DNA from 2 places in the Halomonas chromatireducens genome. Region 1 is predicted to be linked to the other one. Evidence: predicted binding sites of a transcription regulator. Region 1 holds the regulator's gene; the other holds the start of a gene.
What was found. The regulator FliA, encoded in region 1, starts transcription of late flagellar genes. The targets are predictions, from matches to a motif close to CTAAAGTTNNNNNNNNNNCNGCCGATA.

Region 1 (12,120 bases):
ACCGCTGGCGCGGGCTCTGTATCATCACGTGGATCTCGACAGGGAGATCCCATTGACTCTGTATACTGCCGTGGCGGAGGTGCTGGCCTGGGCCTTCCGCCTCAAGCATGTGTCACTTGAGGGGGGAGACGTGCCACCTACGCCCGAGGATCTACCCATACCGCCAGAGCTGGCCGTGCCCGGTGACAATGACGAGGCTGATCGAAATGCATCACAGCGCAATGATTCGACCGGGGGGCGTCAATGAAGTCCCTTAGTCATATTATCGGTCGCCGCGACTGGATGGGCGACGTGCGCATGAAGCTGCTGGCAGGGCCGATCCTGATCCTCATGATCCTGGCCATGATGATCCTGCCGCTGCCGCCTTTTGCGCTGGACATGCTGTTCACCTTCAACATCGCACTGGCAATCATGGTCCTGCTGGTCAGCATGTTCACCCAGAAACCGCTGGATTTCGCCGCCTTTCCGGCGGTGCTGCTCTTTACCACGCTGCTGCGGCTTTCGCTCAACGTGGCTTCTACCCGTGTCATCCTGATGGAGGGGCATCAGGGTGGCGATTCCGCCGGCAAGGTAATCGAGGCCTTTGGCACCTTCCTGGTGGGGGGTAACTTTGCCGTCGGCCTGGTGGTCTTCCTGATTCTCGTCATCATCAATTTCATGGTAATCACCAAGGGTGCCGGCCGGATCGCCGAGGTGGGCGCTCGCTTCATGCTCGACGCGATGCCGGGCAAGCAGATGGCCATCGATGCTGACCTGAATGCAGGGCTGATCGGCGAGGAGGATGCCCGTAAGCGGCGTGCCGAGGTTGCCCAGGAGGCGGACTTCTACGGCTCCATGGACGGCGCCAGCAAGTTCGTGCGCGGCGATGCCATGGCTGGCCTGGTGATCATGGTGGTCAATATCATCGGCGGGCTGCTGATCGGCATGCTGCAACACGGCATGGGCTTCGGCGATGCGGCAAAGACCTATACGCTGATGACCATCGGCGACGGCCTGGTGGCGCAGATCCCGGCGCTGGTGATCTCCACCGCCGCTGGCGTTACTGTCTCCCGGGTAAATACCGAGGAGGATGTGGGTCAGCAGATGATAAGTCAGCTGTTCGTCAATCCTCAGGTGTTGATTCTGGCCGCGGTGGTCATGGGCCTTCTGGGCATGGTTCCGGGTATGCCCAACATGGTGTTCCTGCTCTTTACCGGCCTGCTGGCAGGCCTGGCCTGGATGCTGACTCGGCAGGCGGAGCAGCGGCTGGTCGAGCAGGAAATCAGCGCCGAACCGCCACCACCTCCCGAGGCCCCCGAGGCGAGTTGGGACGACGTGCAGCTGGTCGATACACTGGGGCTGGAAGTGGGGCACCGGCTGATCCCGCTGGTCGATCAGCGCCAGGCGGGCGAGCTACTGGGGCGCATCAAGAGTGTGCGCAAGAAATTTGCGCAGGAAGTGGGCTTCCTCCCGTCAGTCGTTCATATTCGTGACAACCTTGAGCTGGGTGCCAATACCTACGTGATTACGCTCAAGGGCGCAGAAATCGGCCGGGCCGAGGCATTCCCGGGCCAGTGGCTGGCCATTGATCCCGGCCAGGTGACGGGCCAGCTGCAAGGCACCCCCACTGAAGACCCGGCCTTCGGCTTGCCAGCGGTATGGATCGATTCCGGGCAGCGGGAGCATGCTCAGGTCTATGGGTATACGGTGGTCGATGCGGGGACCGTGGTGGCGACGCATCTCAACCACGTGCTGCACCGTCACGCTGCCGAGATGCTGGGGCGTCAGGAAGTCCAGAAACTTCTCGACAAGCTGGGCGAGGAGCAGAAGTCCCTGGTTGAGGACGTGGTGCCCAAGGCGATCAATTTGACCACGCTGCAACGTATCCTGCAGAACCTGCTGGAAGAGGACGTTTCGATTCGCGACATGCGTACTATTCTCGACACCTTGGCAGAGTATGCCCCTCAGCAGCAGGATGCCAATGAGCTGACCGCCCTTGTGCGAATCGCCCTGGGCCGGTCGATCACTCAGCAGTGGTTCCCGGGTCAGGACACGCTCAATGTCATTGGCTTGGAGGCACAGCTCGAGCAGGTACTGATGCAGGCGATGAACGGTAACGGTGCCCTTGAACCAGGGCTGGCGGAGACGTTGATGAGTCAGGCGGAGCAGGCGTTGACTCGCCATGAAGCAAGCGGGGAGCCCCCTGTCATGGTGGTGCAGCACAGCCTGCGGCCGCTGCTGTCTCGCTTCCTTCGTCGCCGGCTGCGTCATCTCGTGGTCATGTCACAGGCGGAGATTCCCGATGATAGGACACTGCGCGTCACGACGCTGGTGGGAGGTCGATAAGCGATGAGTGTCATGCGATTTACCGGCGTGAACAGCCGGGATGCCATGCGCCAGGTGCGCGAAGCTCTGGGCGATGAGGCCCTCATCCTGGCCAACCGGCGAGTAGATGACGGCGTCGAGATTCTGGCCATGGCCGAGTCGGCGGCGCCGGGTGGTAGCGACGATCCTCAACGGCACGCGCAGACGAACGCTTCTGCGCCTCCGGCTGCTGGACAGGGTGCGTCGAGTGCCTTCGAAGCCATGAGTGCGAGGCTGCTCGAGGAGATGCAGGATATGCGTGCGCTGTTGTCGCGCGAGCAGGCGCCGGCGGCGCTCGGTGGCCTTCGCGAACAGCTTCAGCATCTTTTGCTTGAGGCCGGCTTCCGTCAGGAGTTGGCCGGTGAGGTGGTCTCGGCCTTGCCGGAAGAGCTGGTCGGCCAGGATATGGATGCACGTGCCATGAGCTGGCTGCACCGCCAGTTGGTCAACCGTCTGGAGGGCCTCGACGACGAGGACGCTTTCCTGGATCGTGCCGGCATCGTGGCCCTGATCGGACCGACAGGCATCGGCAAGACCACTACTACCGCCAAGCTGGCCGCTCGCTACGTCATGCGTCACGGTACCCGCCCGGTCGCCCTGGTGACCACCGACAGCTTTCGTATCGGCGCCCACGAGCAGTTGCGAATCTATTCGCGGCTGCTCGATGTCCCCATGTATGCACTGAATGCCGACCAGCCGGTCTCCGACCTGCTCGAGCGCATGCGCGGCAAGTCTTGGGTCATCATCGATACGGTTGGCATGAGCCAGCGTGACCATCGTGTCATTGAGCAGGTGGCACACCTGCGTGGTGGCGATGCCCCGGTGAGACTGGTGCTGCTGCTCAATGCGGCCAGTCAGCCCGAGACACTGGAAGAGGTGGTGATCCGCTATCGCCAGGCGGCACAGGCGGCGGGTGCTGAACTCAGCGACTGCATCATTACCAAGCAGGATGAAGCCGGGCGCCTGGCGCCGGTGCTGGATATCGTGATGCGCCATGGCCTGCGCCTGCTGTTCGTCTCCCATGGCCAGCGCGTGCCGGAGGATATGTCCGTGGCCGACGTGCCGGCACTGGTTGACCGCGCCCTGGAGGCCCGCGTTGCCATGGCGCAATCCACGCCCCGTCAGGGCGCCGTGGAAGCGCCGGCGCGCTCCCCCAACCTGCTGGGGCAGGGGCGCCGCCTCTCCAGTACGCTGCTGGCCCTGCGGCAACGGCTGACAGGATTTCAGCAATTGGAAGCGGTCTGGGATCTGCTCGGCCTGCCGGCAGTCGTCCAGCAGCGGCGGCTGGAGTCACTGCTGTCCTCTTATCCAGCGTCCGAGCAGGCGCTGGGCATGCTGTGGAGCGAGCGTCGGCGAGTCAAGGGCGAGCGCTGGTCCATGCCGGATATCGCCATCGACCCGGAGGGGGGCTGGTTGGCGTTGCCACTGCTTCAGCACCGCCAGGTAGCTGGGCAACAGGCGCGACTGGAGGATGCATTGCAACGCTTGGCGGTCAGCGTGCATCTGCTACAGGGTTTGCCCGATGGCGAAGCGGCTGACTGGCTGGAGGAGAAGGCCATCACCTGGTGCAGCCAGGTGCGTGGCAGCCAGCGCGTCGAGCATGCCGGCGAGCGTCTGTCACTGTCGACGCTGGGTGAGCTGGCCGAGCCGCTGGGGGATGTGGCCTGTCGCTTTCGTGGGTCGCCGGGGCGCCTCGCCCTCTCGAGCCTGCCGGTGGCAGTGGCTCTCAAGGCAGGGAAGGGCGTGCAAGCGGTCTTGGTGCAAGCCTGGCTTGGCGATGTGCGTGATACGGAGAGCGGGCGCGTTCTGGCCAAGCGCTACTGGGTGACGCCGGCACGACTGGGGCGTGATCCGCAATCGTTGCTGGTGGCGCAGCTTCAGGGTGATGCGCTGCCGCAGTTGACGCGGCGGGCCTGGCAGCGGCTGGCCCCTTCGGAACTGGGGGAGGTGAGGCCCGATGTGCGTCTGCTGATGGCAAGTGGTCTTGCGACAGTTGCGGCGCATCTGGACCTGGCCGAAGACGAAGCGGCAATGGACCTGCGCGCCGAACTGTTGGGCCTGTCTGGAGGACGTCAGCGTCGCCGTGACGTGGCGCTGCTGGAATCCCTCATGCAACTGTTCATGGTACGTGATGCGATTCGGCATCTGGGTCTCGGTGAAAGGGAGTCAGGCTAGATGGGTATGGATCAGGCCGCCGGGCTACGCAAGTGGTCGAACATGACGCCAAGAGCTCCCCAGGAGGCGTGCCCCGACCACGTTGCTGCGATGCTGGTATCACTGGGAGGAGGCGCCGCTCCAGCTGGCCATGTCGGCTCGGCTCCCACGTCCTCTGCACAGGCCTCGGCGCAGCGCCCGAGGCGGCGTTTGGAATCGGACACGACCCTGATGGTATTGGGGCTTCCCGGCACCGGCGCGCATCATACCGGTAAGGTCACAGAGCTGTTCGAGGCCTGGGCCAACGAGGGTCGTGACTGGGTAGGCAATCCCCGGGCATGGCGGGTGGTGTCACTGCCTGCAGGCAGCCCGCATCTGCCGGTGCTTGCCGGCGAGCAGGCGCGTTGGGCGCTCTGGGTCGATGCAGATCCGGAGGCATTCCGTCGCGCCTATCGCGTGTTGAAGCAGGTAGCCGAGCGTGGTGGGCCGCAGCGGATGCTGCTGGTCCATCCGCCGAGCGTTGGACGACAGGGGCTGCTGAGTAATCTGCGTCATGCCGCGTCAAGCTATCTTGGTATCGAGCTGCTGGTATTGGCAAGATGAAGCTAATACAGCAGTCGTGGGCGAAACTGTTGCTGGGGCTGGGAGGCACACTCATTGCCAGCCTGGCACAGGCATCGGGCAGTTGGGTGGCCAGTGCCCCGGCAGTGCAGGTGGTTATGTCGGAGCGGCAGGTCCAGTCTGCGGATATGGTGCCGCCCACGGCCGAACTGGCCCGGAATCAGGTCATGGGGCGGGTGAGCTGGCAGTTCCAGACCTCGTCCGGCGCCGAGGTGAATGCCCGGCTATGTCACGCCGGTGGGTGTGTCACGTTGGCAGGGCCGCGGGGACACACCGAAGCATTCGCGGGCATACCGGCGGATTCGGCGCTCTACTTCCAGTTTGCGCTGCGGGAGCGCGGACAGCGAGCCATGACGTTGCAGGGGCTGCAGGTCATCGTGAACCACCATGAACAGGAGCGTGCCGCAGCGGGTTCATATGACGGCAGTCGGCGGGGTAGCGGGCGTTGTGACAGTTAACGGTACTGAAGCAAGCGAAACCTGTTGAGTGAATCAGCACCCTTTGAAATGGGCTGGCAGCCACGAGAGCAAGCGTATGTACACAGCACGAGGCAAGATAGATCAGGGGGACATGCTGGCGGAGTATCTTCCGCTGGTCAGGCGACAGGCGCTCTCCCTACAGGTGCGCCTACCGGCGAGCATCGAGCTGGATGACCTGATCCAGGCGGGTACGGTCGGGCTGCTTGAAGCCATGGGGCGTTTCGACTCCTCCCAGGGAGCAAGCTTTGCCACCTTTGCCAGCCAGCGCATTCGTGGCGCCATGCTGGATGAGCTCAGAAGCCGGGACTGGCTGCCCCGCAGCGTGAGGCGCAATGCCAGGGCGGTCGATGAGGCCGTCAGGCGGCTGGAGCAGCAACTCGGGCGACATGCCGAGGAGACAGAGATTGCCGCTGAGCTGGACATGGATCTGGCGACGTATCGCCAATTGTTGAACGATACCAACAGCGGGCACTTGCTGCCGTTCGAGGCGTTGCTGGCGGAGGGTGTGGAGCCCGGTATTGCAGACGCCACGGCGGATACGCCTTACAAGCAATTGATCGACCAGCAGAAGCGACAGCAGCTGGTGGAGGGGATCGAGGCGCTACCGGAGCGGGAAAAGCTATTGATGGCGCTCTACTACCAGGAGGAACTGAACCTCAAGGAAATTGGTGTCGTCATGGGCGTGACCGAGTCACGGGTCTGCCAGCTCCACAGCCAGGCGGTCAGCCGGCTTCGCAGCCGGCTGGGCGAACAGGCAGAGTAGCCGGCCCTTTTTCGATAGAGGCATGGCTCTACAGATTGTTCATCAAGGCGCGTGCGCTGGCCAAGGCATCCATGTAGCAGCTGTGCAACTGGTCAGCCGGGATGTCGTTGATGGATTCCTCCACCTGGCGCTCATGATTCTCGCAGAGCGTCAGTACCGCCCCCAAGGGCCCCGCACGCTCCTTTAATGCAGCCAGGATGTGAGGGTTGAGCGGTAGCTGCGCGAGCAAGGTGTCGCGATCTTCCTCGAGCAGGGCATCCATCATCGAAAAGAGACCGGTGGTAAAGGCGTCTTCGGCATCCAGGGTGGGGAAAGGGGCCGACAGGTTGCGGCACATGAATGCTCGGATCAGCGCCATGCGCAGGATGATCCTGGACGACGGCTGGAGGCTGGCTAGGGTCAGTGTAAGAATGAGCCGCCTTAGCTCGATCAGGCCGAGCACCTGCATCGCCCGATATAGATCGATCTCCTTTCCGCCGCGGTTGTAGTAGTTCGAGTTGGCACGCCTCAGTACGGCCACATGAAGGTGAGGTATCTGTACCACGAGTTCCTGAAGACGATGAATGTCACTGTCTTCCTCGTACAGCGCCCGAATCAATCGTATCTGTGCCGCGCGGTTACCGTGTCTCCCCCGGGGAGGGGAGGCGATGAAGCTGGGGCGCGCCAGATAGTGCCCGTTAAAGTAAGCGCAGCCGATCTCGCGATAGCGCTCGAGCTCTTCACGGTCATCGATGTTTTCCACCAGCAGCTTGATGTTACGGGCGGGGAGGCGTTCGAGAGTCTTGGCATCGATGTCATGGGGTGTCGTCACCAGAATGATGTCGGTTCTGGGGAGTAGCGCCTCGAGATACTGCATCACCAAGCTGGCGGGCAGGACGATGCGATAACCCCGTTCCCGCATGTCGTCCAGGCGGACGAGCAGCTTCTCATCCACCTCCGGCATATCGGCGATGCCGATGGCCATGCGCGGTGCCGGGGTAGGAAGCAGCTCCGGGCTGGCGAGCCATGCCATCGGCAGGTCGACGAAGAGCGTTCGCTCAGCCAGAAGGCCGGCATCACCGAGTTCATAAACTGCGCTGGACAGTGCCCGGGCAGTGTCGGCCATCGTGTCATCGGATTCGTTCATGCCACTTTGCCGATAGACCAGGCGGTCCGCCACATGAGCGTGCTCCGTGTCGTGAATCGGATGAAGTGCAATAGTGCAAGGATTGAAATCCGCTTGCTCTGGCATGTTGCTGGGCTCCCTGCTGAGTGAGATCTCACTCAGGACTTTGTCATGATGCGACTTCTGCGCGTATTCGATCGATTGAGGGTCTTGCCACCCAGCTACAGTTCCTGTCTCAGGGTGTGAAGCCGGGGCTCCAGGCCGGTAACCAGGCTCGCCAGGCTGGGGCGGGCATAGTAGAAGCCTTGTTGATGCGTCAATCCGTTGCGCCCCAGCCACAGCGCCTCTTCACGGGTTTCCACGCCCTCGGCGATGAGAGAGATGCCCAGCTCACTGCCAAGCCCGACGATGGCGCGCAGGATGGCCTGCCGGCGTGGGTCGCTGTCGCAGCCATCCACCAGGACACGATCGATCTTGAGTCGGTCCGGGCGAAGGTCGGTGAGCAGGTCCAGGTTGGCGAAGCCATTGCCGAAGTCATCGAGGGCGGTGGCAAACCCCATGCTGCGGTAGGCCTCGATGATGCCACGGAGATGCTCCTGGCTGCGGACCTTCTCGGTCTCGGTGATTTCAAAGACCAGCCGGTCGGTCGGCCAGCCCACCTTGGCAGCGATGGCCAGGGTCGCCTGGATACAGGCGGAAGGTTCGTAGACGGCATTGGGCAGGAAATTGATCGACAGGTCCTCGCTCATGCCCAGTTGGCTGGCGATCTCGATGGCCCGGACGCGGCAAGCCTGGTCGAAGCGGTAGAGCAGCTTGGGCGTGACCTGGGACAGGATGCTGTAGGCTGACTCGCCCGCTGGGCCGCGCACCAGGGCTTCATGGGTGGTGACGCGGGCGCTGGCAAGGTCCACGATCGGCTGGAAGGCCATGGTGAATTCGAATGGAAGCGGTCCGTCGCAGATGACGCAGCGTCCATCCTTTTCGGCGCATTGATGCATGGAGACTCCCATCGTCTCTGTCGGCTGTGGGGACCGGATTCCCCGTTACCTGTTACATCGGCAGACACGGCCGAAACTTGAGTCCCGTGTCTGCCCATGCTGAACGCTGCATACTTTGGAGGGTCAGCGAATTGCTTGACATAGATCATGTGCGGCCCGCTTCTCTGCAGCTCGCACCTCAAGTTTCGGCCTATCCCGCCGATTGATGCCCTAGACTCGAAGCCCCTATCAGGAGCCTGCATGAATCCTTCAACCATCATCGGTATGTTCGCCAGCGTCATTCTGCTGGTCAGCGTACTCTTCTTCACCGCCGAGTCGCCACAGAGTTTTCTTAACCTTCCCGGGCTTGCCATCGTATTGGCCGGCACCATGGCGGCCACCTTCATCAGCTATCCGCTGAAGGAGGTCGTTCGGGTGGTTCGTCTGGTGGGGCTGGTGTTTCGGCGCGAGAACACCTACATGCGAGATGACATCAAGGAGCTGGTGGATATCTCGCGGCTGTGGTTCAAGGGGGATGTCCGAGCCGTGGAGGAGGCTCTGGAAAAGGCGCGCAACCCCTTCCTGCGTACCGGCATCCAACTGGTGATAGCCAACACCAAGGAAGACGAAATCTTCGACCTGCTGCGCTGGCGCATCGCCCGACTCAAGGCGCGCGAGCATGCCGAGGCGCAGATATTCCGCACAATGGCCACTTACGCACCGGCCTTCGGCATGATCGGCACCTTGGTGGGGCTGGTGAACATGCTGGAGGTCATGGAGGCCGGCGATCTCCACGTCATCGGCCCTCGCATGGCCATCGCCCTGCTCACGACCTTCTACGGCATCCTGCTGGCCAACCTCGTCTTCAAGCCTATTGCTGTGAAGCTCGAGCGACGCACAGAAGAGCGTCTCATCGCCATGAACATGGTCTTCGAGGGCATCTCGTTGATCACCAAGCGGCGCCTGCCCTCCTTCATTGAAGAGACGCTCAACTCCTTCGTTGCGAATTATCATGACGAGATTCGCGATCCCATTGTCTCCGATCGTACGCGTGGAGAGGGCGAGGGTACCGGAAAAGGAAAGGGGCAGAATGCTTGATCGCGGTATGCGTGACATGCTCGCCCCTCCGACGGTAGAGGGCGATAGCGATGGCTGGCTGATGAGCTATCTCGATGTCCTTACGCTGCTCATCACCCTGTTTGTCTTGCTGCTCTCACTGGCAGGGAACGGTCTGGCCATCCAGGGCAGCCGGCATGGCGGCGATAGCGCTGCTTTCATCACCCCCCAGGCCGAAGCGGCGGCTCGCATGGTGGCAGGCTCCGGACTCAAGCCGCGCCATGATGGCCTGCAGCCGCAATTCTCCGGACTCGATATCGAGGGCATCAGCATGGCAGAGGGGCAGCAGGGCATTACGCTGCGTATCGATGACAACCTGCTGTTTTCCAGCGGCCAGGCGGACCTGACTTCTCAGGGGCGCGAGGTGCTGGGTCGGCTGCGTGAGCTGCTGCAATCCTTCGATGGCGACGTCTCGGTGGAGGGGCATACCGACAGCATTCCCATTGCCACGGCACGCTTTCCCTCCAACTGGGAGCTCTCGTCGGCGCGGGCCATCGCCGTGCTGCGGTACCTGGCCGAACTGGGCGTCGATATCGAGCGCCTGCGCGCGGTGGGCTATGCCGAGACCCGTCCCCTGGCAAGCAACGAGACGGCGGAGGGGCGCGCCGAGAACCGCCGGGTGGAGCTCCTGCTGAAGCAGGAGCTGGGTGCGCAGTGACGGAAGGCGAGACGATCTTACGGGCTCTCGAGCAATGATTCATGCTCGAAATCAGCCACGGCGGCGCTGGTCGGCATTGCAGGCCTCCATGATCTATACCATGGCGGTCACTCTAGTGCTGCTTGTCATTGTCTGGGCCTTGAAGGAGCGCCATGACCGCGAGCTGGATGCTGCCGAGGGTCGTGTGCTGGCACAGGCAGAGCTTATGGCGGAGTGGGCTTCAGGCACCTTCAACAGCACCGACAACACGCTGAGCGGCCTGGCCAACCTCTTTGCCCTCTCCATCGATGGCGATATCGATCAACGCTTCGCCAGGGCCTTTGAATCCCTGGTCTCTCAGCGCCAGCAGAGCCTGCCTTTCCTGGATGCGCTCGGCATCATCAGTCATACCGGTGAGACACTCTATACGATTGGAAACCCTGGGTTCCCGGGACATGACATGGAGGAGCGTGCCTTCATACGCAGGTTTCTTCAGGACTACGACCAAAGCCACTCCGATAGCTATTGGAATCCGGAGTCGGGCGATCATCGCATGCTCTACCTGAGGCGCATGTTCGATGCCGACGGGTTTTTCCTCGGTGTTGCGGCGGCACGACTGGATCTCTTCTTCTTGACCCATGCGCTTCAGCGGCTGACGCTTGATCCTGGCGAGAGTATCGCCTTCATCGACGGCAACCTGCGCCTGATCGCCCGGCGGCCGGATCTGGAGAGCCTGCCCATGACACAGGCGCTGGGCATGCAGGTCGATGCTCCGGCGGTAGCTGAACTCATTGCCGGCGATCGAAGTGGGGCCGTTACCATTCGCTCGCCATTGGCCGGGGACAGCCGGATCTTCGGTATCGGGCGAGTCGAGGGCATGCCGATCGTGGCCGCCGTGGGCTTCAGCGTACGCAGCGTGCTCGCTTCGTGGTATCAGCAAGTGGTGATACTGACCTTCGGCTGGCTACTGACTGCGGCACTCGGCCTGCTGATCTTGCTTCACTACCTGCGCCTTTCTCGCACGGAGGCAGAGCTTCAGTGCAGCGAACAGGCGCTGCGGCAGATCAACCACTCCCTGCAGGCGGAACTGCGCATCGCCGATATGGCGTTCGAGACGCACCTTGGCATGTTCATCACCGACGCCGACGGCATCATTCGTAAGGTCAATGTCACCTTCGAACGCATCACCGGTTACAGTGCCGATGAAGTGCTGGGTGAGAATCCGCGGCTGCTCAACTCCGGTCGCCATGATGCATCTTTCTACCGTGAGATGTGGGGCAGCATTCATGAGAAAGGCAGCTGGCAGGGTGAGGTCTGGAACCGGCGCAAGAACGGCGATACCTACCCGCAGTGGGTCACCATCAGTGCGGTAAAGGATGTGCAGGGGGAGGTCACCCACTATGTGGCGACGATCAGCGACCTGACGCACCGCAAGGCGGCCGAGCAGGAGGCGCATCGGCTGGCCTTCTTTGATCCGCTGACGGGGTTGCCCAATCGTCGCATGTTGCTGGACAGGCTGGCGGAGGCGCTCGAAGCGTCACGGCAGAGCGAACAGCAGAGCGTCTTGCTGTTCATCGACCTGGATGGTTTCAAGCATATCAATGACAGCCTGGGCCATCAGCTTGGCGACGAACTCCTGCAGCTCATGGCCAGGCGCATCCAGGCGGTCAGTCGCGATGTCGATCTGGTGGCCCGCCTTGGGGGAGACGAGTTCGTGATCCTGGCGGAGAGCCTGGGCGAGACTATCGACGGAACCTCGCAGGCGGCGGAGCGCCTGGCAACCAAGCTGCTGGGCAAGCTGACACAGCCCTGCTGGTTGGGCGAGCGTCGACACCTGCTCTCCGGGAGCATCGGCATCACCCTGCTCGGCGATGGTGTCGGGCGAGCGGAGGAGTGCCTGCAGCAGGCGGAGATGGCCATGTACC
Region 2 (12,120 bases), 950 kb from region 1:
GCGGGCGGTGCTTCGGTCATGCTCTCCACACGGCCCTCGCTGTCTTGCTCATCCTCGACCCGATCCTCCTCGGCAGGCTGCAGTGCGTCTTTCAGCACACGCGGCGTACCGCGGGGAATCCCGGCAATCAGCTCGTTGAGTTCGCGATCGACTTCCTGCGCCGGGCGAGCGGCCCCCACCCCCTGGCTCTGCAACTGGGCGACGAGATGATCGGCCAGGCCAATGCCACGGCCGGCCATGGTCTGTGCCCACTGCTGATCGAGCATCGACTGGTAGAACTCGGTCTGCTCGCTGTCGAGCAGGCCGGTGGTCGGGGTGGCATCACGCATGCTTTTGAGCATCATCTGCAGGAAAAGCGCCTCGAACTGCTGGGCGGCGCCCTTCAGGCCGGCGGCTTCATCGTTGCGTGCCGTATGCTTGAGCCGCTCGAGCCCCTGGACGTCGAGGGCGAACTGGCTGCTGTAATCCTGGATGCTCATCAGATGATCTCCAGATCGGCACGCAGCGAGCCGGAAGCCTTGAGGGCTTCGAGAATCGACATCAGGTCACTCGGCGTGGCGCCCAGCGCATTCAGGGCATTGACCACGTCCACCAGGTCCGCTCCCTCGACCACACGCAGGTAGGCATCCTGCTCCTGGACCTCGATCTCGGTGTCAGGCACCACCACGGTCTCGCCGTCGCCAAACGGCGGCGGCTGGCTGACCAGAAAGCGCATATCGATGACGATGGAGAGGTTGCCATGGGCTACGGCGGCCCGGCGCAGGGTCACCGCACTGTTCATGACTACCGACCCGGTGCGGGCGTTGAAGACCACCTTGGCCGGGGCCTCCATGGGCGTGATCCGGATATTCTCGACCTGGGCCATGAAGTTGACCCGGGAGTTCTCGTTCATGGGGCCATCCAGGGCGATGACCCGGGAGTTGCGGGCGGCGGCCACCGGCCGGCCAAACTCGCCGTTGATGGCGTTGACCACTCGCTGGGCGGTGCCGAAGTCGGCCTGCTTGAGTTCCAGCTCCAGCAGCCCCGCCTCGGCGCCCAGGTTCAGCGGTACCTCCCGCTCGACCATGGCTCCCCCAGGGATGCGGCCACCGGCCAACTGGTTGACCTGCACGGCGGCGCCGCCGGCGGCGGCACCCATGCCGCCCACCAGCAGGTTGCCCTGGGCGATGGCGTAGGTATCGCCATCGGCACCCTTGAGCGGGGTCATCAGCAGGGTGCCGCCTCGCAGGCTGCGCGCGTTGCCGATGGAGGAGACATTGATGTCCAGCCGCTGGCCGGGGCGGGAAAACGGCGGCAGGTCGGCGGTTATCATGACCGCGGCCACGTTGCGCAGCTGCATGTTGGTGCCCGGCGGAACAGTGATGCCGAGCTGGGACAGCATATTGGTCAGGCTCTGGCCAGTGAAGGGAGCCTGCATGGTCTGGTCGCCGGTGCCGTCCAGCCCGACCACCAGGCCATAGCCCACCAGCACGTTGTCACGCACGCCGGCGAAGTTGGCGATCTCGCGAATTCGCTCGGCCTGTACCGGTAGTGCCAGCAGGCCGGCCAACAGCAGTAGCGCCAGCTTTGCCACGAGGCGGCGCGCCTGCGCACGGGGGAGCGTCACGGTGAGCGTCTTGAACAGCGTCATGGCTACGCCTCGATATTCGGTCATCGTTAGAAGGGCGATACATTGAGGAAGAACCGCTGCAACCAGCCCATATGCTGCGCCTCATGGATATAGCCACTACCCACGTATTCGATACGGGCATCGGCCACCGCCGTGGAGGGCACGGTATTCTGGCCGGTGATGGTGCGCGGATTCACAACGCCGGAGAAACGGATGAACTCCACTCCCTGATTGATGGCGATCTGCTTCTCGCCACGCACTCGCAGGTTGCCGTTATGCATCACCTCGAGTACCGACACGGTGATGGTACCGGTCATGCTGTTGCTGGCCTGGGAGCCGCCGCCGCCGTTGAAGGCACTGCTGCCGGAAAGGTCGCCGGACAGATCGATGCCTTGCTCGGCCAGGCGCTCGAGCACATCGGGGAGCGCGGAAATATCGAGCCCAGCTGAACCGCTGCGATTCGCGTTGGACTGTGAGTTCTTGTTGGCACTCACCTGCTCATCCAGCACGATGGTAAGGATGTCGCCGATCATGCGCGGACGCCGGTCCTCGAACAGCGGCTGTGAGCCGCGATGCGCCTGGTAGATCGAGCCATTGGCCAGGCGAGGCGGCGGCTCCATGATGGCGATCTGCTCCTGCTCCCCGACCACCGAGGCACGGGGCACCTGTGCACAACCGCCCAGGGCCAGAACCGTCAGGGCGAGGAGAACCAGGAGCAACCTCGATGTTGAAAAAACCGCGCCGTTCATGCTTGCTCGCTTCCCATGGCAGGGAGTGGTAATCGTCATGCCGTCATCTATCAGAGCTGGCTCAAACGGGCCAGCATCTCATCGCTTGTCTGAACGGCGCGGCTATTGATCTCGTAGGCGCGCTGGGTCTGGATCATGCTGACCATCTCCTCCACCACGTTGACGTTGGAGGTTTCCACGTAGCCCTGGAACAAGCGGCCGGCACCGTTCATGCCCGGCATGGTCTCGTTGCGCGGACCGGATGAGGTGGTTTCCCGGTAGAGGTTGCCACCGATGCTCTCGAGACCGGTCGCGTTGACGAAAGTCGAGACGGTGATCTGGCCGATTTCCAACGCCTGGTTCACGCCGGGCTGGGTCACCGAAACGATGCCGTCTTCACCGATGGAAATCGACAGAGCGTTGTCGGGAATGATGATGGCCGGCTCCAGCGGATAGCCGTTGGCGTTGACCATCTGGCCGTTCTCGTTGAGCTGGAAGCTCCCGTCCCGGGTGTAGGCGGTGCCGCCATCCGGCATCAGCACCTGAAAGAAACCGTTGCCGTTGATCGCCAGGTCGCGGGAGTTCTCGGTCTGCTCGAGCCCACCCTGGGTGTGCAGGCGCTCGGTGGCAACCGGTCGTACGCCGGAGCCCACCTGCAGTCCGGAAGGCAGGCGGTTCTGTACGTCGTTCTGGGCACCGGGCTGACGCAGGTTCTGGTATAGCAGATCCTCGAAAACAGCACGCGAGCGCTTGAAGCCATTGGTGCTGACGTTGGCCAGGTTGTTGGAGATGACGTCCAGCTTGACCTGCTGGGATTCCAGGCCGGTCTTGGCTGTCCAAAGTGACTTGATCATATTCGTTTCCTAAACCCGTCGGGCCTTAGCCTTGAATGGAAAGCAGGTTGTTGGCCCGCTGGGCATTTTCATCTGCAGTGCTGATTACCTTCATCTGCATTTCATAGCGCCGCGCCACGTCGATCATCGAGACCATCGCCTCGATGGCGCTGACATTGCTACCTTCAAGGGCGCCACTGGCGACCCTGGCATTCTCGTCGGCGGGAAGCGCGACCACGTCGCCTTCGGCATTGGGCGCCGGACGGAAGAGGCCGTCATCGCCACGCTGCAGGGCCTGTTCCGGGGTGACCAGCTTGATACGCCCCATGTCCACCAGCGCTTCGGGATTCTCCCCTTCGCCAATACCGCTGAGGGTACCGTCGGCACCAACCGACAGGCTGGCACCCAACTGCACGACGATGGGCCCACCGTCGCCAATCACCGGCCGCCCCACCAGGGTAACCAGGCCATCGCCGTCGACCTGAAGATCGCCGCGCCGGGTATAGGCCTCGGTGCCATCATCAGCTTGCACGGCAATCCAGGCGTCGCCTTCCAGCGCCACGTCCATGGGCCGGCCGGTGTGGTTGATGGGACCCGCCGAAAAGTCGCTGCCCGGCGTGGTCGCCGCTACCGACACGCGCGTCGGCAGCGCGCCTTCGCCCTGTACCGGCACGGCGCGCATGGCATGCAGCTGGGCGCGAAACCCGGCAGTCGACACGTTCGACAGGTTGTGGCTGACCACCGCCTGCTGCTCCATGCTCTGCTTGGCCCCGCTCATGGCGGTGTAGAGGATGCGATCCATGGCTCAGGCTCCCGTTCCAGGCTTAGCGCAGGTTGATGGCGGTCTGCAGGAGTTCGTCCTGGGTCTTGATCGTCTGGGAGTTGGCCTGATAGGCCCGCTGCGCCACGATCATGTCCACCAGCTCACGGGCCATGTCCACGTTGGAGGTCTCGATGGCACCGGAGACCACGCTGCCCAGCAGACCGGTACCCGGTGCGCCGATAAGTTCCTGACCGGAGGTGGCACTGGCCGTCCAGACGTTGTCGCCGGCAGGCGTCAGCCCTTCGGGATTGCGGAAACTCACCAGGGCGACCTGGCCGGCCGGGCGCGACTGCTCGTTGGAGTAGTTGCGCATGATGGTGCCGTCATCGTTGATGGTGATGCCCACCAGGGTGCCGGAGGTGTAGCCGTCCTGGTTAAGACTGCTGACCGTGGAGGTATTGCCGAACTGAGTGGTGCCGGCAAGGTTAAGATCAAAAATCAGGTCTTCTGGCTCCCCGGCGAAGAAGTCACCGCTATCGAAAGTCACATCGGTGAACACACCGCCAACAGGCTGTGTCAGTTGACCATTGGCGTTGAACACAACTGGGAATTCGCGGGCAACGTCGTCGTCATCCTCGTCCATCAACGCCTGACCATCGAGGGTCATACGAGCAAGCCATGTATTCTGGGCGGCTACCCCATCCACCTCATCCACTTTCTCATAATACACAGTGATATTTCGCGGATTGCCCAGCGAATCGAAAACGGTAAAGTTATTTGAATAGTGGTATTTGATATCAACACCATTAGAACTTTCCACTGTGCTGAGATCATCTCCTGCTACTTTGCGGGCATCCAGGTTGATCGTGGTACTAACGCGAGTGGTGGCACTCGCGTCCAACTCTTCCGCGGAGACATTCAGCGGCACCGGCTGCCCGCCTGCCTGCACCTGGCCGGCGGCATTGAGCCCGAAGCCCATGATCTGGGCGCCCTGGGCGTTGATCAGGTTGCCCTCGGAGGTCATGGAGAGCTGACCGTTGCGGGAGTAGACCACTTCGCCGCTGGGGTCCTGGAAGCGGAAGAAGCCATCGCCGGCGATCGCCAGGTCCAGGTTACGGTTGGTGGACTCGACGTTACCTTCATTGAAGTTCTGCAGCACGGACGATACCCGCGTGCCCAGGCCGACCTTCGAGCCGGCAAAGACATCAGAGAACTGTACGTTGGATCCCTTGAAACCCACCGTCTGGGAGTTGGCGATGTTGTTGCCGATAGTGCCCAGCTTCTGTGCCTGGGAGTTAAGGCCACTCAGTGCTTGGGAAAAGCTCATGTTTCGTTCCTCTGCCTGCCTAATTTTTTATGCCGCTTTCGCGGTTCTGATCAGGAAACCCATATTCAGCGCTTCCTTTATGCGAAAACCACTGCTGCGAATCAAAGAATCTGCTTGATGTCACCCAGGCCGACCTGGCCATAGATGGCGCCCAGGTCGAGTTTCACACCGCCATTGCCGTCGGGCGGCGTCACCCCACCAACCACGGCATAGTTGAGCGTTGAGGCATTCAGTGTCTTATCGCCGCTAGTGGCTTCGACACGCACGCGATAGGAACCCGGAGCCGCCGCCTCACCTTCGGTGGTTCGGCCATCCCAGGTGAAGGACTCGACCCCGGCCTTGACGGAGCCGATGTTGTAGCGGTTGACCACCTGGCCACTGGCGTTGGTGATCGTCACACGCACATTATCGGCCGCCTGGCCTAGCTCGATACCGAAGGGTGTGGTGTGGGTGTTGCCGTCCGCGTCAGTCTCCATCAGCACGCGGTCGCCCGGTACCAGCACGCCCTTGCCGATCAGCCCGGTCGCCTGCAGGGTCTGGCCGGCGTCCATCTGGCTGGTGATGCCCTTCAAGGTCTTGTTGAGATCCTCGATGCCGCTGACGGTGTTGATCTGCGCCAGCTGCGTGGTCATCTCATGGTTGTCCATGGGATCGAGCGGGTCCTGATTCTGCATCTGGGCAATCAGCAGGGTCATGAAATTGTTGCGCAGTTCGGCGGATTGACTGGCATCGCGGCCGGAAGGGCCACCCTGATTCAGACGCGTGACGACATTGGCATCAATGGTCGTGGACATGGCGGTTACCCTTCACCCAAGGTGAGTGTCTTGAGCATCATCTGCTTGCTCGTATTCATGACTTCGACGTTGGCCTGGTAGGAGCGGGAAGCCGAGATCATGTTGACCATCTCGTGTACCGGCTCGACGTTGGGCATGGTCACGTAGCCATCGTCATTGGCCAGCGGGTGCTCGGGGCGGTACTCCATGCGCATGGGCGAGGTATCTTCCACCACGCTGCGCACACCCACCCCGCCGATGCCATGGGCGCCCTGATTGCGCGCCTCGAAGAGCACCTGCTTGGCGCGATAGGCCTCGCCATCCGGCCCCGCCACGCTGTCGGCGTTGGCCAGGTTGCTGGCCGTGACATTCATGCGTTGCGACTGGGCGCTCATGGCCGAGCCTGCAATATCGAAAACGGAAAACATCGACATGGTGCGGTCTCTCTCTGATTACTCTGGCTCGGATGACTCTGGCTCGGATTACTCAGGCTGCATGGCGTTCTTCAGGCCCTGGATCCGGCTATTGAGGATGGTGAGCGCAGCCTGATAGCGCACCGAATTGTCGGCGAACTGGGTACGCTCGCGATCCATGTCGACCGTGTTCCCGTCCAGGCTCGGCTGGTCAGGTACGCGATACAGCAAGTTCTGGCTGGTCGGTGCGAAGCCCTGCCCGCCCAGATGCCCTGCAGACGTCCTTGCCAGTGACAAACCGCCACCGGATGAGCGACCATGCTCGACCGCCTTCTTGAGCTCGCCGGCAAAATCCATGTCGCGCGCCTTGTAATTCGGCGTATCGGCATTGGCGATATTGCTGGCCAGCACCTTGTGGCGCTCCTGGCGCAAGCCCAGCGCCTGCTGGTGGTAGTTAAAGGCGGCCTCGAGCTTATCGATCATGCCGGCGCTCCCGTGGTCAAAACTCAATATGAACAGTGTGCGGAACTTGTTGAGAGTGAAGAATAGCCAGAGTGGTGTCACATCAATGGCAAGAACAGACCGGTTTTCCGCATTCATTTCCGCTGTTTCATGAAATCGGCGGGCGCTAGAATTCACTGGCACCATCACCAACCTCGGCCAAATGCCATGCAGCGTCTCCCCTTCAAGCTCCTGTTCACTTTGTGGCCGATACTCGCCAGCCTGGCGCTGCTTCCCGGCATCGCCAAGGCCGACGACGACGCCCTGCTCCAGGCCGTACATGGCTTCCTGTACAGCGAGGCACAGCCCCTGGGCGAGGAAATCATCATCGAGCTGCGGCCTCCTTCGGCCCGAATGCCGGAGTGCGTTTCACCCCAGCCCTTCCTGACCCGGGAAGGCGAACTGCCTCTCGGGCGGGTATCGGTAGGTGTGCGCTGCGGCAGCGATGGGCGCCAGGTGCGCTACATGCAGGCTGAAATCGGCGTTCTCGGCGAATACCCGGTCCTGGCAGCCACGCTCAACGCTGGCGATACAGTTCGCCCGGAGCACCTGGAACAGCGACAAGGCAACCTGGCGGAGCTTCCCAACAATGCCCTGCTCGATGCGGAGCAGATCATTGGCCAGTTGGCGACTCGCACGCTGCGTGCGGGGCAGCCGCTGCAGGCCCACCAGTTCCGCTCCCTGCCGCTGGTGGAACGCAATCAGCGCGTCGTGGTCGAGGCCCGGGGCACGGGGTTTCGCGTCTCACGTGAAGGAGAGGCACTGGAGCCAGGAGGGCTGGGTGACCGCATCCGGATACGTTTCGACTCTCGCGAGGTCGTCACTGGACGCGTGGCAGGAGAAGGAATGGTGATCGTCGATTTCTGAACGGTGGCTCGGCATGCCATGCCGACACTCTCGACGCTGGCTTGCTACACTAACCTGCGGATGCGCCTCGCGCGTGTTCGCTATATCATTGCCTAAAGTTTTCTCCGGAGCAGCCGATAGCGTGTAAAAGCACCGGTCACGAGGCCAATATAGTGAAGATCAACAGCCAGAACCCCCTGACTCGCCCGACACCGACGACGCCCCGCGAGGAAGCGCAGCCGGTCAAGAGTACCAGTCAGTCCAGCCAGCAGGATGCCGGCCCCGCGGCCACCACGCACCTGCGGCAGAATGCCGCCGACAGCTCCCGCGACATCGACACCGTCAGGGTCGAGGAGATTCGCGAGGCCATTCGGGAAGGCCGCCTGGAAATTCGCGCCGACCGGATCGCCGACGGGTTGATCGAGTCGCTGCAACCGACTGCAGGTAATGGTGACGAATGAGCCTGACCAAGCTTCTCCGCGAGCAGCAGCAGCGCCTTGATGGCGTGATCGAACTGCTTGAGCAGGAGCGCGAGCTGCTTGCCGCCGCCGATATCGACGGGCGCCAGCTCGCCGAGGTTGCCGAACTCAAGCAGCAGCGACTGCAGCAACTGGAAGCCACAGAGACCTTGCGCCGTAACGTTCAGCAGCGCCTGGGCTATGCCGAGGGCGCCGCTGGTGCCCGACAGGCCGCCGAAGATGCCGGCTGCCTGGAGGCATGGGAAAGCACGATGGAGCGAACGCAGAAGGCCCATCGGCTCAACACGATGAACGGCCAGCTTGTTGGCCTGCGCATGGGCCAGAACAAGCGCCTCCTCGAATTCATTCACGAGGCCGCCGAGAAGACGACCTATGGCGCCAGCGGTCGAGTAAGGGCGCAGCCGGGACGCTTCAACACGTCGGTATGACCCATTACCACCCGCAAGCGTTTACCACAGCAAGTCGGCCTACCCTCTTACCATAGAGAGTCGATAAGGCTGCCGTCGTCGGGATCCGCCATGACCACGGCGTTGCGGCCATTGGCCTTGGCCTTGTAGCTGGCGGCATCGGCTCGGGCCAGCACGGTCTCGACGGCATCATCCCCCTCCTGGAACGCAGTCACCCCCATGCTAAGTGTAATGCTGTAGACCCTGCTCTCATTCACCACAGTAACCTCGGAAACCACTCGCCGCAGGGATTCCGCAATCTCCTGGGCCTGCTTGAGGGTACAGCTGGGCAGCAGCACGGCGAACTCGTCTCCACCCTGGCGAGCAACGTGGTCGCTACGGCGAACCTCCCAAGCCACCACCTGGGCGATACGACGAAGCATTTCGTCGCCCAGGGCATGCCCGCCTTCGTCGTTGATGGGCTTGAAATGGTCCAGATCGAAGAGTATCAGCACCGACGGGGTACCGGTCTTGGCGTATTCCGCCAGCGCCTCCTCCAGACGCCGCTCGAAACCCCGGCGGTTGAGCAGTCCCGTCAGCGGGTCATGCTCCGCCTCCCATCGCTGCAACGCCTCCTGCTGGCGACGCTCGGTAATGTCCTTCACCATACCCACGAACCCGAGGGGCTGATCGCTGCCCTTCACCTGGCTTGCATGCACTTCCACCCACAGGGTGACACCATCCTGATGATGAAAGCGGAGCTGACGCATGAAGTCATTGCCGGTCGACAGGGAGTGACGCCACATATCCTGGGTTCCCTGGCGGTCATCCGGATGAATTCGGCCCCACCACTCCTCGGGAGTACACGACGCATCGAGTCCCAGCAGCTCCAGCAGCGCCGGGTTCATGTAGTTCAGGTGACCCTTGAGGTCAGCCACGAACATGCCTATCGGCGTTGATCCCAGCACGGCATCGAGAAAGGCCTGCCGATCCCGAAGGTGCTCCAGGGCCGAGAGGCGCTCATGCTCCAGACGGTTGAAACTGCCGGCTACCTGCCTCAACTCCTCCATGCTGGTGGAGAGCGCCAGGTAGCGACGCTCCCCCGCCCCTACCTGAGCGATCTGCTGCTCGAGGCGGTGCAGCGGCTTGAGCATGCGCCTGACCAACCAGCGCATGCTGAACATCAATACTACCGCCAATACCAGCCAAGCCCACCAAAGGGTAACGAGATAGTCCCCCAGCGGCGCACGAACCTGTGACCGGGGCAACGATACCTTGACCACCCAGTTCGCCGGCCTGATCTGGCGATAGGACATCAGCGTCGACTCGCCATCGATCCCGCGGGCAATGGTTTCCCCCTCCCAGCCCTCCAGAGCCAGGTCAAGTGACGGCAAACCATTGAACGCCTGCCTGCTCGTCCGCCCAGGATGAAACAAGACCTCGCCCGATGCCGACAACACAGAGACACGCCCCTCTTCGCCCAGCCAGCTTCGCTCGAGCCAACGGAACAACCCACCCCCTGTCAGGTTGACCATCCCTCCGACAACTCCGCTGAAAGCCCCCTGCTCATCGAACCGCGGCACCAGCATCAGCACCAGGTTGTCGCCGCTGGCCCGACCCACGAATGGCTTGCTGACATAGGGCCAAGGGGAGTGACTCATCAAGCGAAAATATTCGGTTTCCGATGTATCAAGACCGACACGCCCCTCCACCACTGGCCAGTCGGCAAGCACGACGCCGTCGGGACCGGTTACCATGATGCCCTCGAACCATTCCAGCAGGGCCTGGTTACGATCGAGGGCAGTACCCAGCTCATCCGGGCTCATTCCCTGCAGATTCGGCGCCAGTCGCCCCAGGGCATTCAGGCGACGATTAACCTTCTCGGTCAGGCCATCGGCAATCAGGCGCGACTCGTCACGCAGGTGATCGAGATTGACCTCATCCACCAGTGCCTTGCCATACTGCCAGGCCAGCACCATGAGAATGCCCACAATCACCAGCCACGTCGCGGCAAGGCCGGCAAGCAGTCGCCCCTGCAGAGAGCAGAGGAATCGAGTCATTGCTTCCATCCGAACCGATATGCGCAACGCGGTCCCCTTCGGCGATAAAATCGGGAGCCAAGCGACCCACTCACTAAGAACGACGCTAAGCCTGAAACCACCCTTGGCGATCCAGCTGCCTCAAGGATCGACATATTTACTCTTGTATCGGCGTCCGGTCTCCGAACTTGAGACCCGCTCAGGCGTCAATACCTAATGATGATTGGTTTTTGAGGGCAGATCCGAATTTAACCTTGCGCAGCGCTAAAGTCTGGACCGTTCATGACGATAATCTCTCATGGCAGCGTCGAATCTCACCTCGACGTTTCAACCGAAAACAGCAGGGGCTAATTCGGCGAATCGATGAGTCATCACGGCAAACGCCCACCCGGCGACAGGGTCAGCTCACTGGCCCAACATCCCGCACGGCTCATCCAGAGCGCGTTCGAGCAGGGACAGACCGGCATGGTCCTGACAGATGCCGCCGGCCTAATCGTCATGGCCAATGAGGCCTTCTGCCGCATTGCCGGCTGTGAGTGCAGCGAGGTCGCAGGCTGGCCAGTCGAACACTTCTTTGCTTCCTTGAGGACACCATCGCCGATTGGAGCCGAGCCAGGCGCGAATGCCGATGAGCTCACTTCCTGGCAACAGGAAGTCCTGTGCCGCCGTGACGACGGTGAATCGATGCCTGTCCTGATGACCGTCGATGCCCTACTCGATGAACAGCAGCGGCCGCATCACTATCTGCGCACCTTCGTCAGCCTCGCCACCCCCAGTGGAAAGCAGCTAGGTGACAGACACTGGGTCCATGTCGACCCGATGACCGGACTCCCCAACTGGCTGCTGCTGCGTGACCGCCTCAATCACGCCCTGGCCCAGGCGGAGCGTGCCGATAACGGGCTTGCCGTACTGTTCATCGATATCGATCGCTTCAAGGCAATCAATGATGCCGTCGGGCACGTGGAAGGGGACCGACTGCTGGGCGAGCTGGCCCAGCGACTGCAGAAAGCCCTGCGCAGCCGGGACACCCTGGCCAGGCTGGGTGGCGACCAGTTCATCGTCTTGCTGGAAAAGGATGGCACGGCGGAAGCCGCCCAGGTGGTGACAGAGCGGCTGCAGGAGGCGCTGGAGCCGCCTTTTCTCTCCGGGAGTCGCTATCTGCTGCTGACGGCCTCCATCGGTATCGCCCTTTACCCGAGCGACGCCCAGGATGAGGAAGCGCTGATCACCGCGGCACGCAGCGCCATGTATACGGCGCGTAAGAAGGGACCGGGGCGCCTGGCCTTCGTCGATCATCGCCTGACGGCCAAGCTGAAGGAAAAACATCGTCTCGAGAGCCGGCTAAGCGAAGCCATTCATCTACCCGAGCGCCATTTTCGCCTTCTCTTCCAGCCCGAAATCGATGTCGATACCGGCTGCTGCA

Region 2: flgM (flagellar biosynthesis anti-sigma factor FlgM) is a predicted target of FliA. The motif match lies at 7,907-7,933, and genes of this name have one in related genera.

The regions. Positions count from the first base shown of each region.
Region 1 is NZ_CP014226.1:2,929,690-2,941,809, reverse strand. It holds gene flhB (flagellar biosynthesis protein FlhB) at 1-247, shown strand, start outside; gene flhA (flagellar biosynthesis protein FlhA) at 244-2,325, shown strand; gene flhF (flagellar biosynthesis protein FlhF) at 2,329-4,518, shown strand; gene LOKO_RS13575 (hypothetical protein) at 4,519-5,100, shown strand; gene LOKO_RS13570 (flagellar protein FlhE) at 5,097-5,576, shown strand; gene LOKO_RS13565 (RNA polymerase sigma factor FliA) at 5,653-6,360, shown strand; gene LOKO_RS13560 (EAL and HDOD domain-containing protein) at 6,389-7,591, opposite strand; gene LOKO_RS13555 (EAL domain-containing protein) at 7,687-8,463, opposite strand; gene LOKO_RS13550 (motility protein A) at 8,704-9,540, shown strand; gene LOKO_RS13545 (OmpA/MotB family protein) at 9,533-10,216, shown strand; gene LOKO_RS13540 (bifunctional diguanylate cyclase/phosphodiesterase) at 10,305-12,120, shown strand, end outside.
Region 2 is NZ_CP014226.1:1,981,956-1,994,075, reverse strand. It holds gene flgJ (flagellar assembly peptidoglycan hydrolase FlgJ) at 1-479, opposite strand, end outside; gene LOKO_RS09235 (flagellar basal body P-ring protein FlgI) at 479-1,630, opposite strand; gene LOKO_RS09230 (flagellar basal body L-ring protein FlgH) at 1,657-2,358, opposite strand; gene flgG (flagellar basal-body rod protein FlgG) at 2,409-3,191, opposite strand; gene LOKO_RS09220 (flagellar basal body rod protein FlgF) at 3,217-3,972, opposite strand; gene flgE (flagellar hook protein FlgE) at 3,995-5,260, opposite strand; gene flgD (flagellar hook assembly protein FlgD) at 5,362-6,054, opposite strand; gene flgC (flagellar basal body rod protein FlgC) at 6,060-6,467, opposite strand; gene flgB (flagellar basal body rod protein FlgB) at 6,516-6,929, opposite strand; gene flgA (flagellar basal body P-ring formation chaperone FlgA) at 7,116-7,814, shown strand; gene flgM (flagellar biosynthesis anti-sigma factor FlgM) at 7,967-8,254, shown strand; gene LOKO_RS09185 (flagella synthesis protein FlgN) at 8,251-8,700, shown strand; gene LOKO_RS09180 (sensor domain-containing diguanylate cyclase) at 8,748-10,718, opposite strand; gene LOKO_RS09175 (putative bifunctional diguanylate cyclase/phosphodiesterase) at 11,061-12,120, shown strand, end outside.